DNA from 2 places in the Streptomyces sp. NBC_00569 genome. Region 1 is predicted to be linked to the other one. Evidence: riboswitches for the same ligand, from Rfam matches in the RefSeq annotation. Region 1 holds a riboswitch; the other holds the start of a gene.

Region 1 (10,355 bases):
CCGTGGCCGTCGTCGACGACTTCGTGGCGCTGATCGTCATCGCCGTCGCCTACAGCGGCCACATCGACGTCACGGCCCTCCTGGTGGCACTCGGCCTGTTCGGCGTGATCCTGCTGGTACGGGCCACCGGCACCCGGCGCGGCTGCGTGTACGCGCTGTTGGCCGTCGCGACCTGGGTGGCGCTGCTGGAGTCGGGGGTGGACCCCGTCGTGATCGGCCTCGCCATGGGACTGCTGACCTTCGCCTACCCCGCGAGCCGTACCGCGCTGGAGCGGGCGAGCGGCCTGTTCCGGCTCTTCCGCGAGCAGCCGACCCCCGAACTGGAGCGATCGGTGCGGATCGGCATCGCGTCGGCCCTGTCCCCCAACGAGCGGTTGCAGCGCCTGTACCACCCGTGGACCAGCTATGTGATCGTGCCGCTGTTCGCCCTCGCCAACGCGGGCATCGAGATCAGCGGCGGCGAACTGGCCCGCGCGTTCAGCTCACCGATCACCCTGGGCATCCTCATCGGCTACGTCCTGGGCAAGCCGCTCGGCATCGTCGGCGCCTCCTGGCTGACGACCCGGCTCAGCCGCGGCCTGCTGCGCCCGTCCGTCGGCTGGGGCGCCACGGCGGCCGGGGGAGCCATCGCGGGCGTCGGGTTCACCGTGGCGCTGCTGATCGCCACCCTCGCCTTCGACGGCGACCAGCTGGCCGAGGCGAAGATCGGCATCCTCAGCGCGGTGGCCGGCGCGTTCCTCATGACCTGGCTCGTCTCCTGGGTCATCGGAATCCTGCCCCGCCCCACCCGGATGCGGGCCCTCCTCGGAACGGCCGAGGGCATCGTCGACCTGGCCGTGCCGGTCGACCCGGACCGCGACCACGTGCGCGGACCACGGCACGCGCCCGTGACGGTCGTCGAGTACGGCGACTTCGAGTGCCCCTACTGCGGACAGGCCGAACCCGTCGTACGGGAGCTGCTCGCGGGCTTCGGCGACATCCGCTACGTGTGGCGGCATCTGCCCCTGAACGACGTGCACCCGCACGCCCAGCTCGCCGCGGAGGCGGCCGAGGCGGCGGGGGAGCAGGGCGCGTACTGGGAGATGCACGACCTGCTGTTCACCCATCAGGACGCCCTGCGGGCCACCGACCTCCTGAATTACGCGGGTGAACTCGGCCTGGACACCGACCGGTTCCACAAGGACCTGCGGGCGCACAGAGGCGGGGGACGGGTCGCGGAGGACCTGGACTCGGCCGACCTCAGCAGCGTCTCGGGCACACCCACGTTCTTCGTCAACGGACGGCGCCACCACGGGGCGTACGACATCGAAGGGCTGTCGGCGTCGGTCCGGGCGGCCAAGGAGCGGGCGGTGCTGGCCGGCAGGCGCGGGTCCCGGCGTCAGTAGTTCCAGGGACGCTTCTCGCCGGGCCGGATCTCGGCCGCGATGTCGTCGCCGAGCCGGGCGACGGCGGTCCGCCCCTCTATCTCGGCCAGCCACTGGTGCGGCAGGTGTACGTCGCCGTGCAGCGCGCCGAGGATGTTCCCGCACACGGAGCCCGCGGAGTCGCTGTCGCCCGAGTGGTTGACCGAGAGCAGGAACGCGGCCTCGATCGGTGTGCGCGGAGGCTTCGGGTCGCACACCGTGCCCTGCCGGCCGACGTGGAAGGTCTGCGGCCGGGTGCGGGCGAGCGCCGCGTACACGCCGATGGCGAGGGCCTCCTCCGCCACCCAGCCGGCGCCGAGCGTCTCCACCCTCTCGGGGGTCGCGTCGCCCTCTTCCTCGGCGAGCGCGACGGCTCCGCTCAGCGCGGCCGTGGTCTCCTCGTGGCCCCGGTAGCCGGAGAGCAGACGCAGGGTCCGCAGCACCGCGCCCTCCAGGGACTCGCCGTCCACGAGGTGGCTGATGAGGGCGGCGAACGCACCGGAGGCGAGATAGCCGGTGGGGTGTCCGTGCGTGATCTGGGCGCACTGGGCGGCGAGTTCGAACGACCGGCGGGCGCCCAGGTCCGTCAGACCGAAAGGCGCGGAGCGCATCACGGCGCCGCAGCCCTTGGAGTCCGGGTTCACCGGCCCCGGCTCACCGGTGGGCTTCCCGTACGGGTCGGGGGTGACTCCCGCTTCGACGCCGCTCAGGCAGGCGTTGCCGGGCGCGCGGCGGGCGTACAGCCAGGGCTCGTGCCGCAGCCAGCCGATGCGGTGGCGCAGGTCCTGCTCGGGCAGCGGCCCGGGGTGGTTCTGCGTCTCCAGCCATCGCAGGTACGCGTCGTGCACGATGGCTGCCTCGGCGCCGCCGACGCCCCGGTCCCGGGTGCGGCAGTACCCCCGCAGATGCCCCTCGGCGGTGAACAGGGTCATCTGGGTGTCGTCGCTGATCCGGCCCGTCACACCGTCCGCGTCGGCCACCAGGCCGGTGACCCCGGCCGCACCGTGCGTGGCCCGGATGCCGTCGAGGGAGAGGAACTCGACGGGGTACCCGAGGGCGTCACCGATCGCGCCGCCGAGGAGACAACCGCGTACGCGGCTGCGGTGGACGGCGAGGTCTGCCCAGGAACGGGTGTGCACGGTGAGCTCCACGGTGGTCGGTGGCGTCGCACCCATCATCGCGGCAGCGTGTTCCGCCGGGACGGGCGCCCCCCTCAGTGCGCGGACGCGGAGGGAGACGGGGCGCTCGTCGGTGCGTTCGCGGCACTGTCGTCGGGGGCGAACCACGCCATGCCGATCAGGAGGGACGCGACGAAGAGAGCGGCCGCGGCGACGACCCCGATGATTCTCGGTCTGCGTCTCGCCGCCTCCAGGACGCCGCCGCGCCGTGCCGCCCCGCGGCGCGCCGCCCGGCCCGACGACGGCAGCTGATAGGTCGTGGACGTGGTCCGGATCTCCGGGGAGGCCTGAAAGCGGGGAGCGGATGTCGGCGCGGGGGCCACCGGCACAGGCTCCGGGAGGGGCTCGGGGCGGCCCTGCCAGGAACCCGTGCGGAACCAGTCCGTGACCTCCTGGGCCGTCGGCCGGTCCTCCGGCTGCTTGGCCAGCAGGCCGAGCAGATAGTTCTCGAACGACGGAGGCAGCTGGACGCCGAGCCGTCCCGGGGCCACGGGCGCGGCGTCCACGTGCTGGTACAGCAGGCTGGTCGCGGTGTCGGCCCGGAACGGCGGGTTTCCGGTCAGCAGTTGATACAGCACGCAGCCCAGCGAGTACACGTCGGACGCCGGGCCCGCGTTCTTGCCGAGAGCGCGCTCGGGCGCGAGATACATGCCGGTGCCCACGATCTGCCCGGTGGTGGTGAGCCCGGCGGCGGGATCGTCGAGGAAGCGGGCGATGCCGAAGTCGCCCAGCTTGACCGTGCCGTCGGGGGTGAGCAGCAGATTGCCCGGTTTGATGTCCCGGTGCACCACGCCCTGGCGGTGTGCGGCTGCGAGTCCTGCGGCCGCACCGGCCGCGATGTCCGCCACCCGCGCCGGCGTCAGCCGCGCGCCGCCCGCGGTCTCGTGGGCCAGACTGCCGCCCTCGACGAGTTCCATGACGAGGTAGAAACGGTGCTCCCAGGAACCGAAGTCGTAGACACCCACCACGTGCGGATGGCTGAGCGACGCCGAAGTCTGCGCCTCCATACGGAACCTGGCCGACGCCGAAGGGTCCGCGTCCTGGGCGATGAGCAGCTTCACGGCGACGGGCCGGCCGAGCATCTCGTCGGTCGCCTGCCACACCTCACCCATACCGCCGCGGCCTATGACCTTGTGCAACCGGTACCGATCCGCCAGCAACAACCTGCGCACCACCCTTGAAAGACAGCCCCGTCAAATTGGTTGCCACGGAACGAAGTTCGCCCCGCGCGAGCGCGAGGACGAGCGGGAGGGGTGTGGCGGGATCAAGGATAAGGCGCGCGGAGAGCCGATGATCACACGTGGCCGGGTGGCTCGTTCGGAAGGCGAGAGGTGGTGACCACGCCGCTCACGGTGCCTGCCGGGAGTGTCCCGCGCGGGTACGGGCCTGGGGGCCGTGCCGCAGGAGTTCCGCCAGGCCCTGGCGGGTGGCGGCCAGCACCACGCGGTCCTCCGGACGCAGCACGTACCCGGGGTGGAGGTCCCACACGAGCCCGGTCGGGCGGTCGGGGTCGTCGTCGGCCGGGGACGCGGCCAGGTCGGGGCGGCGCTCGCTCGGCGCCGTCGCGTCGAGCGCGATCACGCGCCGGGAACCGGCCCGGAACGAGTCGGCGACGGTCCGGCCCTCGAGCAGCGGATGCCCCGCCACGTCGAGGGCGGCGAAGAGCAGGACGCTGCGCTCGACGGGGATGGCGCCGAGGATCTGGCGGCCCATCATGGCGCCGGCGAACGCGGGCGCGGCGAGAGTGGAGACACTCCGGCTGCGGGTCAGGGCGAGGGGATGCGCGGAGCGGAGCGTGCGGTAGACGGCGGTCGCGAAACCGTCGTCGAACAGGCGCAGCGCCACCCGCAGGTCGGGCTTGACCGTCCGTGCGTGCAGCGCGGCCTCGAGGTTGGTGATGTCGCTGCTGGTGAGGGCGAGCAGGGCGTGGGCGCGGTGCACCTTGGCCGCTTCCAGGACGCCTTCCTGGGTGACGTCACCGATGACGGTCGGTACGCGCAGGCGGCGGGCGAGGGCGACGCCGCGCGCCTCGGGGTCCTCCTCCACGCACACGACGGGGATGCCGAGTTCACGCAGGCGGGCCAGGACGCGGGTCCCGATCTTGCCGAGGCCGAGCAGGACGACGTGGCCGGACAGGCCGCGCGGCGGGCGGCGCAGGGCAGACGCCGTCCGGAAGGTGCCGAGGGCTTCGAGCACGGCCGCGAGGAGTACGGGCAGGAGGAGCAGTCCGGCGAGCCCCGTGAGGAGTTGGAGGAGCTGGCGGGCGAGCGGCTCCCCGATCGCCGGGTCGTCGATGGCGAACAGGTCGAGGAGCGTGAGGTATCCGGCGTGCAGCGGGTGGTCGCCGGTGGTGGCCCAGGACGCCACGGCCAGGCCGAGGACGCTCGTGACGAGTCCGGCGAGGGACCAGCGCAGCCGGCGCGAGAACAGCGAGCTGAGGGGCATACGGCGGCTGGTCGTGCGGCCGTTGGGTGCGGCCACCGTGGGGGAGACGGCTTCCAGGACCACCGTGCCGCGCCCGGTGGCCGCGGCGACCGTGCGTTCGTCGGGCAGCAGCAGAGGGCCCTCCGCGCCGCCCATGTCCGAACCCTCGGCGCCCGCCGGGTCGTTGGCGGTGGCGGACAGCAGGGCGAGGGTGCACAGGCCGGGGTCGGCGACCTCGCCCCGGCCCGGCGGGGTGCGCTCCACGGCGCGCAGCAGGAGCCCGTCGGCCTGGACGACCTTGCTGGTGCCGGCGACGGCGGTGGCCGCGAGCGCCGGTGCCGCGGTGTCGGCGTCGGACAGGACGGTCGTCGTGGTGTCCAGGGCCTCGGGGTCGACGCCGGGGGCGGAGAGGGCGGCTGCCTGGTCGAGGAGGTGTTCCAGGTGCTGGCCGAGCTTGCGGTTGTAGAGCCGGATGACCAGGCGCAGCTGGGGGTTGAGACGGCGGGCGGCCAGGGCGGCCCGGATGTTGGTCTCGTCGTCGCCGTGGACGAGGGCCAGCGCGGCGGCCTCGGCCACGCCGGCCTCGGCCAGCGCCTCCTCGTCGAGTTCCGGTGCCTCCAGGACGCGTGGCGGCGGCACGCCGTCGTCGGCCGCGGCGGACACCGTACGGTTCACGACCGCCTGCATCCGCGAGAACAGGGTGGCCGCCCGCGCCCGTCCGGCGGGACCGGTGCCCTGTCTCGCGACGCGGACGGAGGGCACGACGACCGTGACCCGCTCGCCGTAGACGGCGCGCAGTTCGGCGGCGAGCCGCTCGGCGAGCGCGTCACCACCGCACACGATCATGTGGCCGGTCGGCGGGGCCTGTTGAGGCTGGCGGGGCAGGGTGGTCATGGCAACAGTCAAGTGGACGGGAGCACCGGAACGCACATCGGGCCCTGATTGTGTGCAGGTGGGCGTGTTGCGCGAGCGTCAGGTGGCTTCCCGGCGGCTCTCAGTCCGTGCGCCCCGCGGCCTCGGTCCGGTCGCCCGGCAGCCGCCACCCGTGGTCGACCGGGCCGATGCCCGACCCCAGTGCGAACCCGGCGGCGATCGCCCCCGTGACGTACTCCTTCGCCAGACGGACGGACTCCGGCACGGGCAGGCCGTGGGCGAGACCCACGGCGACGGCCGATGCCAGGGTGCAGCCGGTGCCGTGCGTGTGCCGGTTGTCGTGGCGGGGAGCACGCAGCCAGTGCTCCTCCGAGCCGTCGGTGAGCAGGTCCACGGCCGCCCCGGGCAGGTGGCCGCCCTTGACGACCACCCAGCGCGGCCCGAACGACAGGAGCCGCGCCGCGGCCCGGCGCATGCCGTCGTCGTCCGTGACGGCGAGGCCGGTCAGCTGTGCCACCTCGTCCAGGTTCGGCGTGGCCACCGTCGCGACCGGCAGCAGCTTGGTGCGCACCGCGTCCAGGGCGTCCTCGGCGAGCAGCGGGTCGCCGTGCTTGGAGACGCTCACCGGGTCCACGACCACGGGGGCGTCCGTACCGGCGAGCAGTTCGGCCACCGTCTCGACGAGCACCGGCGACGAGAGCATCCCGGTCTTGACCGCCTGGACGCCGATGTCGTCCACGACGCTGCGGTACTGCGTGCGCACCGCGTCGACGGGGAGTTCCCACGCTCCCTGGACCCCCAGGGAGTTCTGCGCGGTGACGGCCGTCAGGACGCTCATGCCGTGGGCGCCGAGCGCCAGCATCGTCTTGAGGTCGGCCTGGATCCCGGCGCCACCGCCCGAGTCCGAACCTGCGACGGTCAGGACGCGGGGCGGCGCGACGCGTCCGGTGCTCGCGATCGCGGTCATGGGCGGGCCTCCTGGTGCTGTGTGGTGCGGGTGTCAGCGGTCGGGCGGCGCAGCCTGAGGGGCGCGTACACGACGAGTGCGGCGACGAAGGCCACGTAGTACGCGAGGTCGGCGCCGTGCAGGGCTTTCGCGACCGGGCCCACGTACAGGCCGCTGTCCATGAACGGGACCGCGGCGGCGAAGGCGGCGACGAAGGCGAGGAGCCCGGGCCACCAGGGCTGCGGCCGGGCGCTCTCGGCGGCCAGGTCGACCGGCGCGCCGCCCCGGGCCCTGGCGCGTGCCAACCAGTCGACGGCCACGACCGCGACGAAGCCGGGGATCCAGTAGCCGACGAACAGCAGGACGTTCTGGAAGCGTGCCGCGGTGTCGGCGGCGTGCATCCACAGCACCAGCGGGAAGCCGAGCACCGCGGCGAGCGCCGCCGCGAGCGGCCGCGGTACCCGCACACCGATCGTCTGCAGGGCCAGCGAGCCGCTGTAGTCGTTCATGGCGTTGCTGCACAGGGCCGCGAGCGCCACGGCGAGCAGCCCGAAGGAGCCGAGAACGCCCCCGCCGAGCAGCTCGTCGACCCCGCGCGCGGTCTGGTCGGTGAACACGGAGGCGCCCCACAGCCCGAGCGCCTGGACGGCGACGAAGGAGACGGTGACGCCGAGGAGCGTGAACCAGAACATGCGCTTACGGGATGTGGCGGCCGGAAGATAGCGGCTGAAGTCGCTGGCGTAGGGGGCCCAGGACAGCGACAGGCTGAGCGCGATGGTGCTGGTGAGGACGAACGCGCCGGCCTGGTCGGCCCCGTGCGCGGCCCCGGTGGTGACCGGATGGACACCGTCGAGGAGCTTGACGGCCAGGACCACGAACGCGGCGGCCAGTACGAAGGTCATCAGCTTCTGGAGCCGGTGGACGGCCTCGTAGCCGAGCACGCCGAGCGCGCCCTGCGCCAGCATCATCACGAGCACGCCGACCCAGAAGGGCCAGCCGCACAGCCGGGCGAGCGCGTCACCGCCGAACAGGCCGATCAGCGCGTCCCAGGCGACCGACGACAGCCACTGCAGGGCGCCGGGCACCGCGACGGCCCGGCCGAACGCGAGCCGCGCCAGCGGAAGCTGTCCCGCGCCGGTCGCGCTGCCCCACGTACCGAGATATGCGGTGGGCACGGCGCCGACGAGGGTGCCGATGACGACGGCGGCCAGCGCGGTGGCGAAGTCCAGGCCGAGTGCGATGCCGACGGTGCCGGTGAAGACACCGGTCATGGTCAGGTTCGGGGCGAACCACACGGTGAACAGGCGCCCGGCGCCGCCGTAGCGGTGGCTCTCGGGGACCGGCGCGATCCCGCGCGCCTCGACCCGCAGGTCACCGGGCGCGGCGGGCATCCGTCCGTCGAAGACGGAGCGCGGTCCGGTGGTCCCGGTGCTGCTCGGGGCATGGGGCAACGACATTGGCTGACATCCCTCCGCCAGTGCTAACTGGTTCAGGTTCGACGGGTGTGATCTCAGCCCTCGTGCGGGGCACCCCGTGTCCGGTACGTCGGCAAGGGTAGCTTCCCTGTCCCGGGAGGCACAGCAGGGGGCGGTGACCCCATCCGCCGGAGACGTGTCCCAGCGGGAGTGGGGCTCACAAGCGAGGGCTCAGAAGTGCGTGGTGATGCCGAAGGCGCCGCGCAGAAGTGCCATGTCGTGAAGGTCCTGTTCACGAGGTTCGTACCCTTGATGGAAGTCGACCTGCCGCTGTGCCGACAGACACGGCACGGTGACTCCGCCGATGGTGCCGGTCACGAAGCATGCGGCCGGGTAGACGAACGGGCTTCGCGGATCGAGGGAGGACTGGACGGCAGATCCGTCCGGCGCGAAGGCCAGTGGGTGCAGATCGATGTCGCGGCCGTCGGGAGCCGAGAGCACGAAGCGCACCGGCCGCACGTCGAGGGTCTCGGCGAAACCCTCGCCGGCCAGGGCGGCGACGACGCGGGGCTCCTGCTCCTGCCGGTGCATCAGATCCAGGTCACTGTGCGCACGGGTCTGCTCGCCGACGAGCGCGTCGATGCCCCAGCCCCCACCGATCCACACGTCGACGTCCGCCCGCCGCAGTGCGGCCGAAATGCCCAACACGCCCTCGACACCGATCATTTGGCGTCCGAAGGGCGCAGGTCTTCTGTGGCCGGCAGCGCGCGCAGGTCTCCCAGCGGCCCGGCGCCCGAGGCGAGTTGGTCGACGATGACGCCGCACCCCACCCACGTGGCCCCGCACTCCTCGGCCATGTCATCGAGCGTCAGATCGCGCGCCGAAGAGGGCATGGGCGGGAGTCTCGCGATCGGCGGGCCGGTCGGCAAGCCCATAACGGCCGGTGTCCGGGGCGGCGGCAGGCGCAGACCTACGCGGAGGGGTTCTCGCTCAGGAGCAGGGCGGTGCCGAGTTCGGCGAGGCGGTCGGCGAGGTCCGAGCGGTCGCCCGCGGTTCCCGTGCGGGCCGCGTTGTCGATGACCGTGAGCACCGCGGTGACGATGATCCTGGCCTCGGCGGTCTCGAGTCCGGGGCGCACCTCGTCGAGCAGCCGCACCCACAGCGCCAGGTACTCCCGCTGATTCTGTCGGGCCGCCTTGCGCTCCTTGTCGGGGAGCTGGTCCAGTTCGCCGATCAGCAGACCGATCAAATGGCTCTGGTTCAGGGCGAATTCGATGTACGAGCGCAGCAGCCGGTCGAGGGTCTGGCGCGAGGTGCCGGACGTGGCGAGTGCTTGTGCCGTGCCCGCGCGCCGCTGCTCGCCGCCGCGCATCACTGCGGCCACGAGCAGATCGGTCTTGGTCGGGAAGTGCTTGTAGATGCTGGGGCCCGTAGCTCCGGCGGCCTCGCCGATGTCGTCGGTGCTCACGGACTGGAAGCCCCGCTCGTCGAAGAGGCGGATCGCCTCGACGAGGATCTCCTCGCGGCGGGACACCGCGAGGCCGGCGTATCCGCCCGCCGAGGGCCCCTCCTGGGCATCGGCGCTCGCGCCTAGCGGGCTGTGCGCGACGGCGTACGCGAGCCGGTAAAGGAGCTCCTCGAACCGGCGGCGCGGCAGTGACGTGCGGTGCCAGGAGATGGATCCGAAGACCGCGAGGACGGCCCAGGCGAGGAGTTGCCGGTCGGCCTCGTCGAGGCCGGGGCGCTCGTCGCCGATCAGGCCGGCGATCCGGTCGGCGACGTCGTTGAGTGCGCGCTTCTGTTCCTTGCGGCGGTCCTCCGGCAGGTGCCTGGCCTCGCGCTGCCACAGCACGGCCGAACCGCGCCGGTCCAGGGTCTCGTTCGCCGTCGTGCGGAGATAGGTGTCCAGGTCCGGGGCCGCCGCGAGGGACTCCGAGATCGCGTTGACCGTGGCGTCCACGACGTGGAGCAGTAGATCGGGCTTGCCGCGGAAGTGCCGGTAGAGGGCCGGGGCGGTGATGCCGACCTCGGCCGCCACGTCGGCCACCGACACGTTGTGGTAGCCGCGCTCGCGGAACAGTCGGGCCGCCGCGGCGACGATCCGTGCCTTGCGGTC
Region 2 (10,355 bases), 6.1 Mb from region 1:
GGGTCTCCGTGAGCGGCAGCTCGGTGATGCCCGGCACCAGCTCGTGGGCGTCGCGCAGCAGCTCGTACACACCGCCGGCGGTGACCGTCGTGTCCCAGCCGAGCTCCTCGCTGGTGGCCCCGACGACGAGCTCGCCGTTGACCCGGGGCACCAGGTAGAGGTTGCCGCCGCGCACGACGGCGCGCACGGTGCGGCTCAGGAACGGCGCGTACACCTTCGGCACGGTCAGGCGCAGCACCTGCCCCTTCACCGGGCGCACCGGCGGCAGCACGTCGTCAGGGACCCCGGCGAGCCTGCCGCTGAGACTGCCGCCGGCGAGGACGACCTGGTCCGCTTCGAGCCCGGTGCCGTCGGCGAGGACCACGCCGCGCGCACCCTCGCGGACGACCGTCAGCCGCTCGGCCCACTGCCGGTGGAAGCGCACCCCGGCCAGCTCGCAGGCCGCGACAAGGGCCTTCGCGAGGCGTCTCGGGTCGATCTGGTGGTCACCGTCGACACGCAGGCCGCCCCGCACGGACGGGGCCAGCATCGGTTCGAGGCGCCGGCACTCACGGCCCGACAGCCACTCCGAGTCCAGGCCCGACTTGCGCTGCAGGGCGTGCAGTTCCCGAAGGTGCGCTCGGTCGTCCGAGTCGAGCGCGACGGCGAGCGTGCCGCACGCGCGGTAGCCGAGGTCGAGCCCGGTGGCCTCGGAGAGCTCGGCCGCGAACGCCGGATAGCGGCGCGCGGACTCCACGTTGAGGCCGAGGAGGGTCTGTTCGGCCTCTCCGTAGTGCAGTTCGGTGACGGCGGCCAGCATCCCGGCCGCCACCTGAGCGGCCCCGCCGCCCGGTTCGGGGTCCACGACAGCGGTGCGCAGCCCGCGCTGCGCGGCCCGCCACGCGGTGACGAGACCGATGATCCCGCCGCCCACGACCAGGACGTCGGAGCCTTCTGAAGTACGCGACATGGGCGTCCAGCCCCTCCCTTCGCCGGCATGACCCGGATCAGGTTCGTACGGTCGGAGGCCGTCCCAGCCTCCCTCTCAGCCCGGTACGTCCGGGCTCCCGCGAGTGCTTTACGGTGGTCACCCTAACCCCCTGAACCACTGCCCCGACGCCCAGTAAGGGAGCCCACCCGCATGGCCCGCTCGCTCGACGGACTCGTCCTCGCCCCGGTCGCCGACCAGGCTCCAGGTCAGGTGGGTACGCGGACCCGGTTCACGTACCACGAGGAGGACGGCCGGATCTGGGCCGAGTACGCGGGCGGGGACGTGGTGCGCGGCCACCTCGTGGGCACCCGCGAGGGCGACCGGGTCGACTTCAGGTACGTACAGCTGAAGACGGACGCGACGACCTCCTCCGGGCACTGTGTCTCGCTCGTCGTGGACCTTCCCGACGGGCGGGTGCGGCTGGACGAGACGTGGGAGTGGGAGTCGCAGGCGGGCAGCGGCACGAGCGTCGTCGAAGAGGTCCCCGGCGCCTGACGGCGCGGACGCGGGCGGCTGCACCGGTCAAACCGGCGGCCGGTGTGGAAGACGTCACGGGACCGGAGTGACGCGGCCCGCTGACTGACTGAACGTCAGGTGCATATGGTGATCCGGTGAGCGAGCAGACCCAGAACCAGGCACCGGTGCCCCAGGCAGGGCGGCACGTCGTCATCGTCGGCGCCGGGATGGCGGGGGTCCAGACCGCCGTGGCCCTGCGCGAACAGGGCTTCACCGGCGCCGTCACGCTGATCGGCGCCGAACCCCACCAGCCGTACGACCGGCCCCCGCTGTCCAAGGCCGTCCTCCTCGGCAAGGCCGAGGGTTCCGCCTTCGACGTCGACTTCGAAGCACTCGACATCACGCTCGAACTGGGCCGCGAGGTCACCGGCGTACGCCCCGCCGAGCACACCCTCGACACCGCCACCGGACCCGCCCCCTACGACGTCCTCGTCCTCGCGACCGGCGCCGAACCCGTCAGGCTGCCCGGCACGGAGGCCATCCCCGGTGTCCATCTGCTGCGCACGCTCGACGACGCCGAACGCCTGCGCCCCGTCCTCGCCGCGCAGCGCGACATCGTCGTCGTGGGCGCGGGCTGGATCGGCGCCGAGTTCGCCACCGCGGCCCGTGAGGCGGGATGCGCGGTCACCGTCGTCGAGGCGGCCGAGCGGCCGCTCGCCGGGGCGCTGCCCGAGGAGGTCGCCGCCCCCATGGCCGCCTGGTACGCGGACGCCGGGGCGGAACTGCGCACCCACGCGCGCGTGGAGCACATCGAACCCGGTGCCGTCCTCCTCGACGACGGCACCCGGGTGCCCGCCGGAGCGGTGGTCGTCGGCATCGGGGCCCGCCCCGCCACCGGCTGGCTCACCGGCTCCGGCATCACCCTCGGCGTCCACCGCGAGGTCGTGGCGGACGACGGCCTGCGCACCTCCGAGCCCGATGTGTACGCAGTCGGTGACTGCTCGTCCTTCCCTTCCGGCCGGTACGGCGAGCGCCTGATGGTCCACCACTGGGACAACGCCCTCCAGGGCCCCCGCACGGTCGCCGCCAACATCATCGGCGAGACCCCGGCGACGTACGACCCCGTGCCGTACTTCTGGTCGGAGCAGTTCGGCCGCTTCGTGCAGTACGCCGGACATCACGCGGCCGCCGACACCACCGTGTGGCGCGGCGACCCGCAGGGCGCGTCCTGGAGCGTGTGCTGGCTGCGCGAGAGCCGTCTCGTCGGCGTCCTCGCCGTGGGCCGCCCGCGCGACCTGGCACAGGGGCGCAAGCTCATCGAGTCGGGCGTCCCGCTGGACCCGCAGGTCATCAGCGATCCGGCCCGTCCCCTGAAGGCCGCCGTCTTGTAACCGCCCCCCGCGCGGGCGGGGGCCTTTTGCGCGGTCGCGTTTCCCACTGTCAGTCCGGGATGGCAGGCTTGTCCTGTGACCGAGATTGACGCAAAGATCGATGCTCTCGTCCCCGAGTGGCTCACCCTTCCCGACATCGCCGAGCAGTTCGGCGTGGAGGTGACGCGTGTGCGGCAGCTGGTGAAGGAAGGCCAGGTGATCGCCGTACGCCGCGGTGAGAACAGGGCGCTGCACGTGCCCGCCGCCTTCATCGACGGCGACAAGGTCGTCAAGGGCCTCACCGGGACGCTGACCCTGCTCAGGGACGACGGCTTCAACGACGAAGAGATGCTCGAATGGCTCTTCACCCCCGACCCGACCCTGCCGGGCACCCCCGCGCAGGCGCTGAGCGAGAATCGTGGCACGGAGGTGAAGCGCCGCGCCCAGGCGCTCGCCGTCTGACCTGACAACCGTCCGGCGCGCGGGCCGCGCTCACCGCGGCCCGCGCGCCACCGACCACGGGGGACTCACCCATGGCCATGGCCGCCACACAGCGCGCCCAGCTCGCCGACGCCCGGCTGTACCTGTGCACGGACGCCCGCAAGCGCCAGGGCGACCTCCCCGAGTTCCTCGACGCCGTCCTGGCGAACGGCGTGGACATCGTGCAGCTGCGCGACAAGGGCATGGAGGCGGGCGAGGAGCTGGAGCACCTGGCCGTCCTCGCCGACGCCGCCGCGCGCCACGGCAAGCTGTTCGCGGTCAACGACCGGGCGGACGTCGCCCACGCCGCCGGCGCCGACGTCCTGCACCTGGGCCAGGGCGACCTGCCGGTCGCGGCCGCCCGCGCCATCCTCGGCGAGGACGTCCTGATCGGCCGCTCCACGCACGCCGACACGGAGGCCGCCGCGGCCGCCGTCCAGGACGGCGTGGACTACTTCTGCACCGGCCCCTGCTGGCCGACCCCCACCAAGCCCGGCCGGTACGCGCCCGGCCTCGACCTGGTGCGCTACACGGCCTCGCTCGGCACGGACCGCCCCTGGTTCGCGATCGGCGGCATCGACGCGGGGAACCTGGACGAGGTGCTCGAAGCCGGTGCCCGCCGCGTCGTCGTCGTCCGTGCCATCACCGAGGCGGACGACCCGGGCGCGGCCGCGGCGGACTTCGCGAAGCGGCTGCGTACGGCCTGACCCGCCCGGACGCGCTCGGCCAAGACGTGTGTCCGCAGGGTGGACGGGGATTAGGGAGAGGGCGCTCCCGTGGCTAACCTGCCCATATGGCCCTTGGCACCGCTTCCACCAGGACTGATCGCGCACGCACCGTGCGCGACATGCTCGCGACCGGCAAGACGACCTTCTCGTTCGAGTTCTCGGCGCCGAAGACCCCGAAGGGTGAGCGGAACCTCTGGAACGCGCTGCGACGGGTCGAGGCCGTCGCGCCCGACTTCGTCTCCGTGACGTACGGGGCCGGCGGTTCCACCCGCGCCGGCACGGTCCGCGAGACGGAGCAGATCGTCGCCGACACGACCCTGACCCCGGTCGCCCACCTCACGGCCGTCGACCACTCCGTGGCACAGCTGCGCAACATCATCGGCCAGTACGCGGACGCCGGCATCAGGAACATCCTCGCCGTGCGGGGAGACCCGCCCGGCGACCCCATGGCCGACTGGGTCGCGCACCCCGAGGGCCTGACCTACGCCGCCGAACTGGTCCGGCTCATCAAGGAGTCGGGCGACTTCTGCGTCGGCGTCGCGGCGTTCCCCGCGATGCACCCGCGCTCCGAGGACTGGGACTCCGACGTGCGCCACTTCGTGGACAAGTGCCGGGCGGGCGCGGACTACGCGATCACTCAGATGTTCTTCTACCCGGAGGAATACCTGCGGCTGCGCGACCGGGTCGCGGCGGCGGGTTGTGACACCCCCGTCATCCCGGAGATCATGCCGGTCACGAGCGTGCGCATGCTGGAGCGGCTGCCGCAGCTGAGCAACGCCACGTTCCCGCCCGCCCTGAAAGAGCGCATCCTCACAGCCAAAGACGATCCGGCGGCTGTACGCTCCATTGGCATCGAGTTCGCGACGGAGTTCTGCGCGAAGCTGCTGGACGAGGGCGTTCCGGGTCTGCACTTCATCACGCTCAACAACTCCACGGCGACACTGGAGATCTACGAGAATCTGGGCCTGCACGACCAGCAGGCCTGACCCGGCCGTATTCCACCAGGGGCGGCGGCCGTACGAGAGGGGCGTACATGGGCTGGACGGTCCTCTACATCGCGTTCGGAATCGTCGCGTTGTGGCTGCTCGGTGAGGTACTGCTCCAGTACAAGGCGCGGCTGCGTTACCGGCTGCTCGCCTTCGTCGGGTTCGTGGGCGTCGTCCTCGGTGTGCTGATCCCGTCGGTGATCGTCATCGGGATCGGCGCCATCACGTTCGCCGTCGGCCAGACGTACGTGACGCTGTCGTTCCGCAGGGGCTTCTCCACGGGCTGGGCGCTCGGCGGGAACCCCGGCGCGAGCAAGCGGCGCAAGATCAAGGAGCCGGTCCACCAGGACCCGACCCTCGAGGTCTCCGACCTGGAGTACGAGTCCGACGCCCCGGACGCCCCCGACGCCCCGGAACCCGAGTCCGCGGCCGAGGCGACGTCGGTCTACGCGCCGCAGCCGATGCCCGACGACACCGGCCAGTACGGCGTCTACACCCCGGCCGCCGCACAGGCGGACTCCGCGGCGCAGGGGTACGCGTACGACGCGTACGCGGGCTACGACCAGCAGCAGTACGGCTACGACAACGGCCAGCAGCAGTACGCCGCCTACTCCGACCCGTACATCGGGACGCAGACCTACCCGGCGCAGCCCCAGTACGACGACGCGTACGGCACGGGACAGCAGTACGGCGATCCGTACGCGGCGGGCGGCTACGGCATGGAGACGCCGCCCGGCGGGGTCTGGGTGCCCCAGCAGCGCACCGGCGACGACCAGCACCAGCAGTACGGCGGCGAACTGCCCCCGGAGCAGCCCTACCCGTACGAGCAGAACGGCCAGGGCGGTTACGACGGCGGCTCCGGCTACAACGAGCAGCAGTACCGCTACTGAGCCCGGCGGGCGCCGCCCGTCACTGCGAGCCGCGGAAGTCCGGGCCCTCCACGATCAGCCCGGCCGCCAGCGCGCCCGACATCCCCGCGTGCGGCAGCCCGCCGCCCGGGTGCGACCAGCCGCCGACGGCGAACAGGCCCGGAACGAGTGTGCTGTTCGCCGGGTGCAGGAGCCGGCCGGAGGCCGCCGCCAGGGCCGGTGCGGGCACCGAACCGCCGTCCGCGCCCGTCGCGTCGGCGACGTCCGACGGCGTGCGGACCTCGTGCCACAGCAGACGGTCGCGCAGTCCTGGGACCGCCCGCCCGGCTGCCTCGACGACCCGCTCCACGTCCGCGTCCGTCACGCGCGCGCCGCGCGCCACCGTGACCACCAGGGTCACCGCCTCATGGTCCGGGTCCGGCACCACCGAGGCGTCGTCGGGACGAAGCACCGTGACCGTGGGCCGCTCCGCCACCGCCGTGCCTCCGCCGAACAGTGACGCCAGTTCGGCTTCCCGGTCCGCGGCATGCACGACCGTCCGGTGCGGGGTGTCCCCGGGACGCGCGCCGCGCAGCGCCAGAAACACCGTCAGTCTGCTCGGCAGCGCCGACTGCGGCGCCACCGAGTCCTCGGCCCTGAGCGCCCGCCCCGGCAGCAGCGCGTCGAGGACGCCGGGCGCCACACCGGCGACCACGAAGTCGGCCTCCATGACCCGGCCTTCGGCCAGCTCCACGCCCGCCGCCCGGCCGTCCTTCTCCACGATCCGCGCCACCGGCGCGTCGAACTCGAACGCGACCTTCCGCTGAAGGCAGCGCTCGTACACGGCCCGCGCCAGCTCCCGCATCCCGCCGCGCACGGCCCAGGTGCCGAAGGTCTGCTCCATGTACGGCAGCACGGCCGCGCTCGCCGGGGCCGTCCGCGGATCGAGGCCGGAGGCGAGCGCGTACTGCTCGAGGAGCGCGACGAGCCGCGGATCCCCGCTCAGCTCCAGGGCGGCGACCTCGGAGAGCGTCGTCGCCGACAGGTCCTTGCGCAGCATCCGGCGGCGCACCACCGCGGGGTACGGCTCGCGGTCCGCGAGGATCCGCCAGTTCGGCCACAGGGGCTCTTCGAGGAGCGGGCGCCGGGTGCGGTCCCAGGCCTCACGCGCCCGGTTCATGAACGCCGACCAGTGCGCGCCCGAGCCCTCGCCGAGCGACGCGTCCAGGGCGTCGGCGATGCCCGCGCGCCGCGCGTTCGGCAGGTCCACCGCCGTGCCGTCCGCGAAGACATGCCGCACGGCGGGCTCCACCTGGGTCAGCTCGACCGCGTCCTCCAGCGGTTGCTTGCCCGTCTTGATGAACAAGTCCCTGTAGACCGCGGGGAGTTGGAGCAGCCCCGGGCCCGTGTCGAACGAGAAGCCGTCCCGGGCGAAGCCGCCGAGCGCCCCGCCGTACGTCGACGTGCGCTCGTACACCGCCACCCGGTGGCCTGCCACGGCCAGCCGGGAAGCGGCCGCCATCGCGCCCATCCCGGCGCCGATCACCGCAATCCGTGCCATGACGGCGACTTTATCCGCCCCCGCCGACCCCCCGCCGACAGCCCGGCCGGGCTGCGGATCAGCCCGGCGGCGCCCCGGTCCGGTGGGCGATGCGCCTCTCCTCGCGCCGCTGCGCCCGGCGCCGCAGGAAGCGCCGGATCCGCGAGATCAGGAAGTACAGCATGAGCAGCCCGAGGAGGAGCAGGACGGCGGCGATGATCGCGGCCGCTTCAGGATGGAATATGGCGAACGTGATGATTCCGGCGACCCCGAGGTCCTCGGCGGAGCTCACGGCGAAGTTGCTGAAGGGCTCGGGCGAGGTGTTGATCGCCATCCGGGTCCCGGCCTTCACGGCGTGGCTGGCCAGCGCCGTCGACCCGCCGACCGCGCCCGCGGCCAGGTCGGACAGCGACCCGCTCTGGCCCGCGAGCAGGGCGCCGACGACGGCGCCCGACACCGGCCGGATCACCGTGTGCGCGGTGTCCCAGACCGAGTCCACGTAGGGGATCTTGTCGGCGACGGCCTCGCACAGGAACAGCACGCCGGCGGCGATGAGCACGTCGGTGCGCTGGAGCGACTCGGGAACGTCGTCGGTCAGCCCGGTCGCGCCGAAGACACCGAGGAGGAGAACCACCGCGTACGCGTTGATCCCGCTCGCCCAGCCGCTGGTGAAGACCAGGGGGAGTACGGACACGGACGAGATCGTATCCAGTCGCGAAGTCCACGTGCTGGGCCTGAGCACCCAGGCCTGAGTATCCGTACCTAGTGCATGAGATGAGTAGCTGCGCGGATGGGGTCCGACCTGCGCGGACGGGAGAGTGGAGACACGGAAGGGGGCGCGGCGCCGGTACCGCCGACACGGGGCGGCGGAACAGCGCTTCGCCCCCTTGGCCGCACCTCCCGCCACAGCGGGGGGCGAGGCACGGGGGCCCGCACGACCGGCGGGCCCGCGTGGGGACACGGGGGAACACGGGGACACGGGGGACGCGCCGGTCCGGTGAGGCCTGAGAGTTCGGGCCACGCCGGACCGGCGCTCTGTCGTCTCCGCCGTCTTCGCCCCCGTCCGGGGGCGGTCAGCGTCCGCCGGTCACGCGCCCCTGGAGCAGCCGTGACAGCGCCGCGTGGACGTCGTCCAGGGAGCGCTCCGGCTGGAAGGCCTGCCAGTCGAGGGCGGCCACGAGGACCATGCCGACCAGCGCGGCCGCCGTCAGCGGAATGTCGATCTCCTCGCTCAGCTCACCGCCCTCGACCGCGTCCCGCAGCACGTCCTCCACGACGGCGACGGCCTCCTGCCGGACCACCGCGAGCGTGGACTGCCAGGCGCGGTTCGTGCGCCACAGCTCGGCCACGTACAGCTGGGTGAAGGCCGGATAGCGGTCGATGAAGACGAGGCCGGCCCGGATCATCGCGTCGAGGGCGTCGATCTTGCTGCCGCCGCTCGCGGCCGTCTTCTCCGACGCCTCCCGCAGGGAGGCGGTGAGAAGCCCGACCCCGTGCCGGAGAAGCTCCTCGAAGAGGACCGACTTGCTGGCGAAGTTGTAGTAGACCGTGCCTTTCGCGACCCCGGCGCGCTCGGCGATCTCGTCGACCGTGGTGGCCGAGAAACCCTGTTCCGCGATGAGCGTGACCGCGGCCTCGTACAGCTTCTGCCGGGTGGCCTGGCGCCGTGTGCTGCTTTCCATGCCCCTGATTCTCACAGGCGGCGATGTGGGCGCGCTCACAGGCTGAGTTCGGGGTGCAGCCGGTCGAGTGTCCACACCTGCTTGCCGCGGGCGCTGAGCGCGGTCAGGGCCAGCGCGCCGGCCGTGAACGCGGCGAGCACGGCACACGCCTGCCACACGGGTCCGAGGCCACCGCCCGAGATCAGTCTCCGCAGCGCCTCGACGACATAGGTCATCGGCAGGAAGGGGTGGATCGCGTTGAAGAAGCCGGGGCTCGTCTGCACGGGATACGTGCCGCCCGCCGACGTCAACTGGAGCATCAGGAAGGCGAGTACGAGGATCCGCCCCGCCGCTCCGAAGCGGGCGTTCAGCCACTGCACGATCGCGGCGAAGCACGCCGTGACGAGGAACAGAAAGCCGACCGTTCCGGCCGCCCTGACCATCTGGAGCCCCAGCGCCCAGTGCAGCACCGACATCAGGGCGGCCACCTGGAGCACCCCGAGCGCGGCCACGGGAAGCCAGCCCGCCAGCGCGATCCGCCAGGCGGAGGCGCCCGCGGCGAGTGCGCGCCGGTTGAGCGGCTGGATCAGCATGTAGGCCACCATCGCGCCGACCCACAGGGACAGCGGGATGAAGTACGGGGCGAATCCGGTGCCGTAGTTGGGCGCCTTGTGCAGGGACTGCGAGGCGAGCTGGACCGGGTCGGACATGACACCGGTGCGCCGGTCGCGGTCGTTCTTGTCGTAGTCGGGGATCTGCTTCACCCCGTCGTGCAGCCCGCCGGCCAGCTCTCCGGAGCCGTCGGCCAGCTTGAACATGCCGCCGTTGAGATCGCTCGCGCCCGTCTTCAGCTTGCCGACGCCCGTGTCGAGGTCCGCCGAGCCCGTCCTCGCCGTGCCGAGCCCGGTGTGCAGCTGCTTGGCGCCCCTGGCGACCTGACCCGCGCCCTTGTTGAGCGCGTTGATCTTCGAGACGGCGGTGGCCACGTCCTGGTCGAGCGTCGGGGCGTGCTTGGCCAGCGCCTCGGACTGCCGCTGGAGCGTGGCGAGATGGCGGTCGAGGGTGTCCAGGTCGCCGTGGTCGTCCTCGATCAGGACGTTCAGGTCGTCGGCGACCTTCGCCACGTCGGCCGCGGCCACCTTGGCCTTCTTCAGGTCGGGGCAGGCCGGGTCGGGCAGCGGCAGCGTCTCGCAGCGCGCCGTGTAGACCCCGTCCAGGACGTCGGATCCCGCGTGCGCGCCCTTGGCGGCCGTCGGCGCCGTCTTCACCAGGACGTCGAGGTTGTGCCGGATGCCCTTCGCCGAGTCGGCGACGAG

The links. A riboswitch is a leader RNA that binds a small molecule or an ion and turns the genes downstream of it on or off. The one in region 1 is predicted to bind thiamine pyrophosphate.
Region 2: it holds a riboswitch for thiamine pyrophosphate, as region 1 does, so the genes downstream of both, thiO (glycine oxidase ThiO) here and OHO83_RS04635 (purine-cytosine permease family protein) in region 1, are expected to answer to the same signal.

The regions. Positions count from the first base shown of each region.
Region 1 covers NZ_CP107783.1:990,036-1,000,390, reverse strand. Annotated here, with positions in the region: gene nhaA (Na+/H+ antiporter NhaA) at 1-1,385, shown strand, start outside; gene OHO83_RS04655 (ADP-ribosylglycohydrolase family protein) at 1,379-2,581, opposite strand; gene OHO83_RS04650 (serine/threonine-protein kinase) at 2,617-3,693, opposite strand; gene OHO83_RS04645 (potassium channel family protein) at 3,929-5,899, opposite strand; gene thiD (bifunctional hydroxymethylpyrimidine kinase/phosphomethylpyrimidine kinase) at 6,000-6,845, opposite strand; gene OHO83_RS04635 (purine-cytosine permease family protein) at 6,842-8,281, opposite strand; TPP riboswitch at 8,274-8,368, opposite strand; gene OHO83_RS04630 (nucleotidyltransferase domain-containing protein) at 8,471-8,965, opposite strand; gene OHO83_RS04625 (hypothetical protein) at 8,962-9,132, opposite strand; gene OHO83_RS04620 (TetR/AcrR family transcriptional regulator) at 9,210-10,355, opposite strand, start outside.
Region 2 covers NZ_CP107783.1:7,085,855-7,096,209, forward strand. Annotated here, with positions in the region: gene thiO (glycine oxidase ThiO) at 1-949, opposite strand, end outside; TPP riboswitch at 947-1,060, opposite strand; gene OHO83_RS31840 (hypothetical protein) at 1,121-1,465, shown strand; gene OHO83_RS31845 (NAD(P)/FAD-dependent oxidoreductase) at 1,582-2,817, shown strand; gene OHO83_RS31850 (Rv2175c family DNA-binding protein) at 2,893-3,258, shown strand; gene thiE (thiamine phosphate synthase) at 3,336-3,983, shown strand; gene metF (methylenetetrahydrofolate reductase [NAD(P)H]) at 4,070-4,990, shown strand; gene OHO83_RS31865 (hypothetical protein) at 5,038-5,880, shown strand; gene OHO83_RS31870 (phytoene desaturase family protein) at 5,900-7,399, opposite strand; gene OHO83_RS31875 (DUF4126 domain-containing protein) at 7,458-8,072, opposite strand; gene OHO83_RS31880 (TetR/AcrR family transcriptional regulator) at 8,452-9,060, opposite strand; gene OHO83_RS31885 (YhgE/Pip domain-containing protein) at 9,096-10,355, opposite strand, start outside.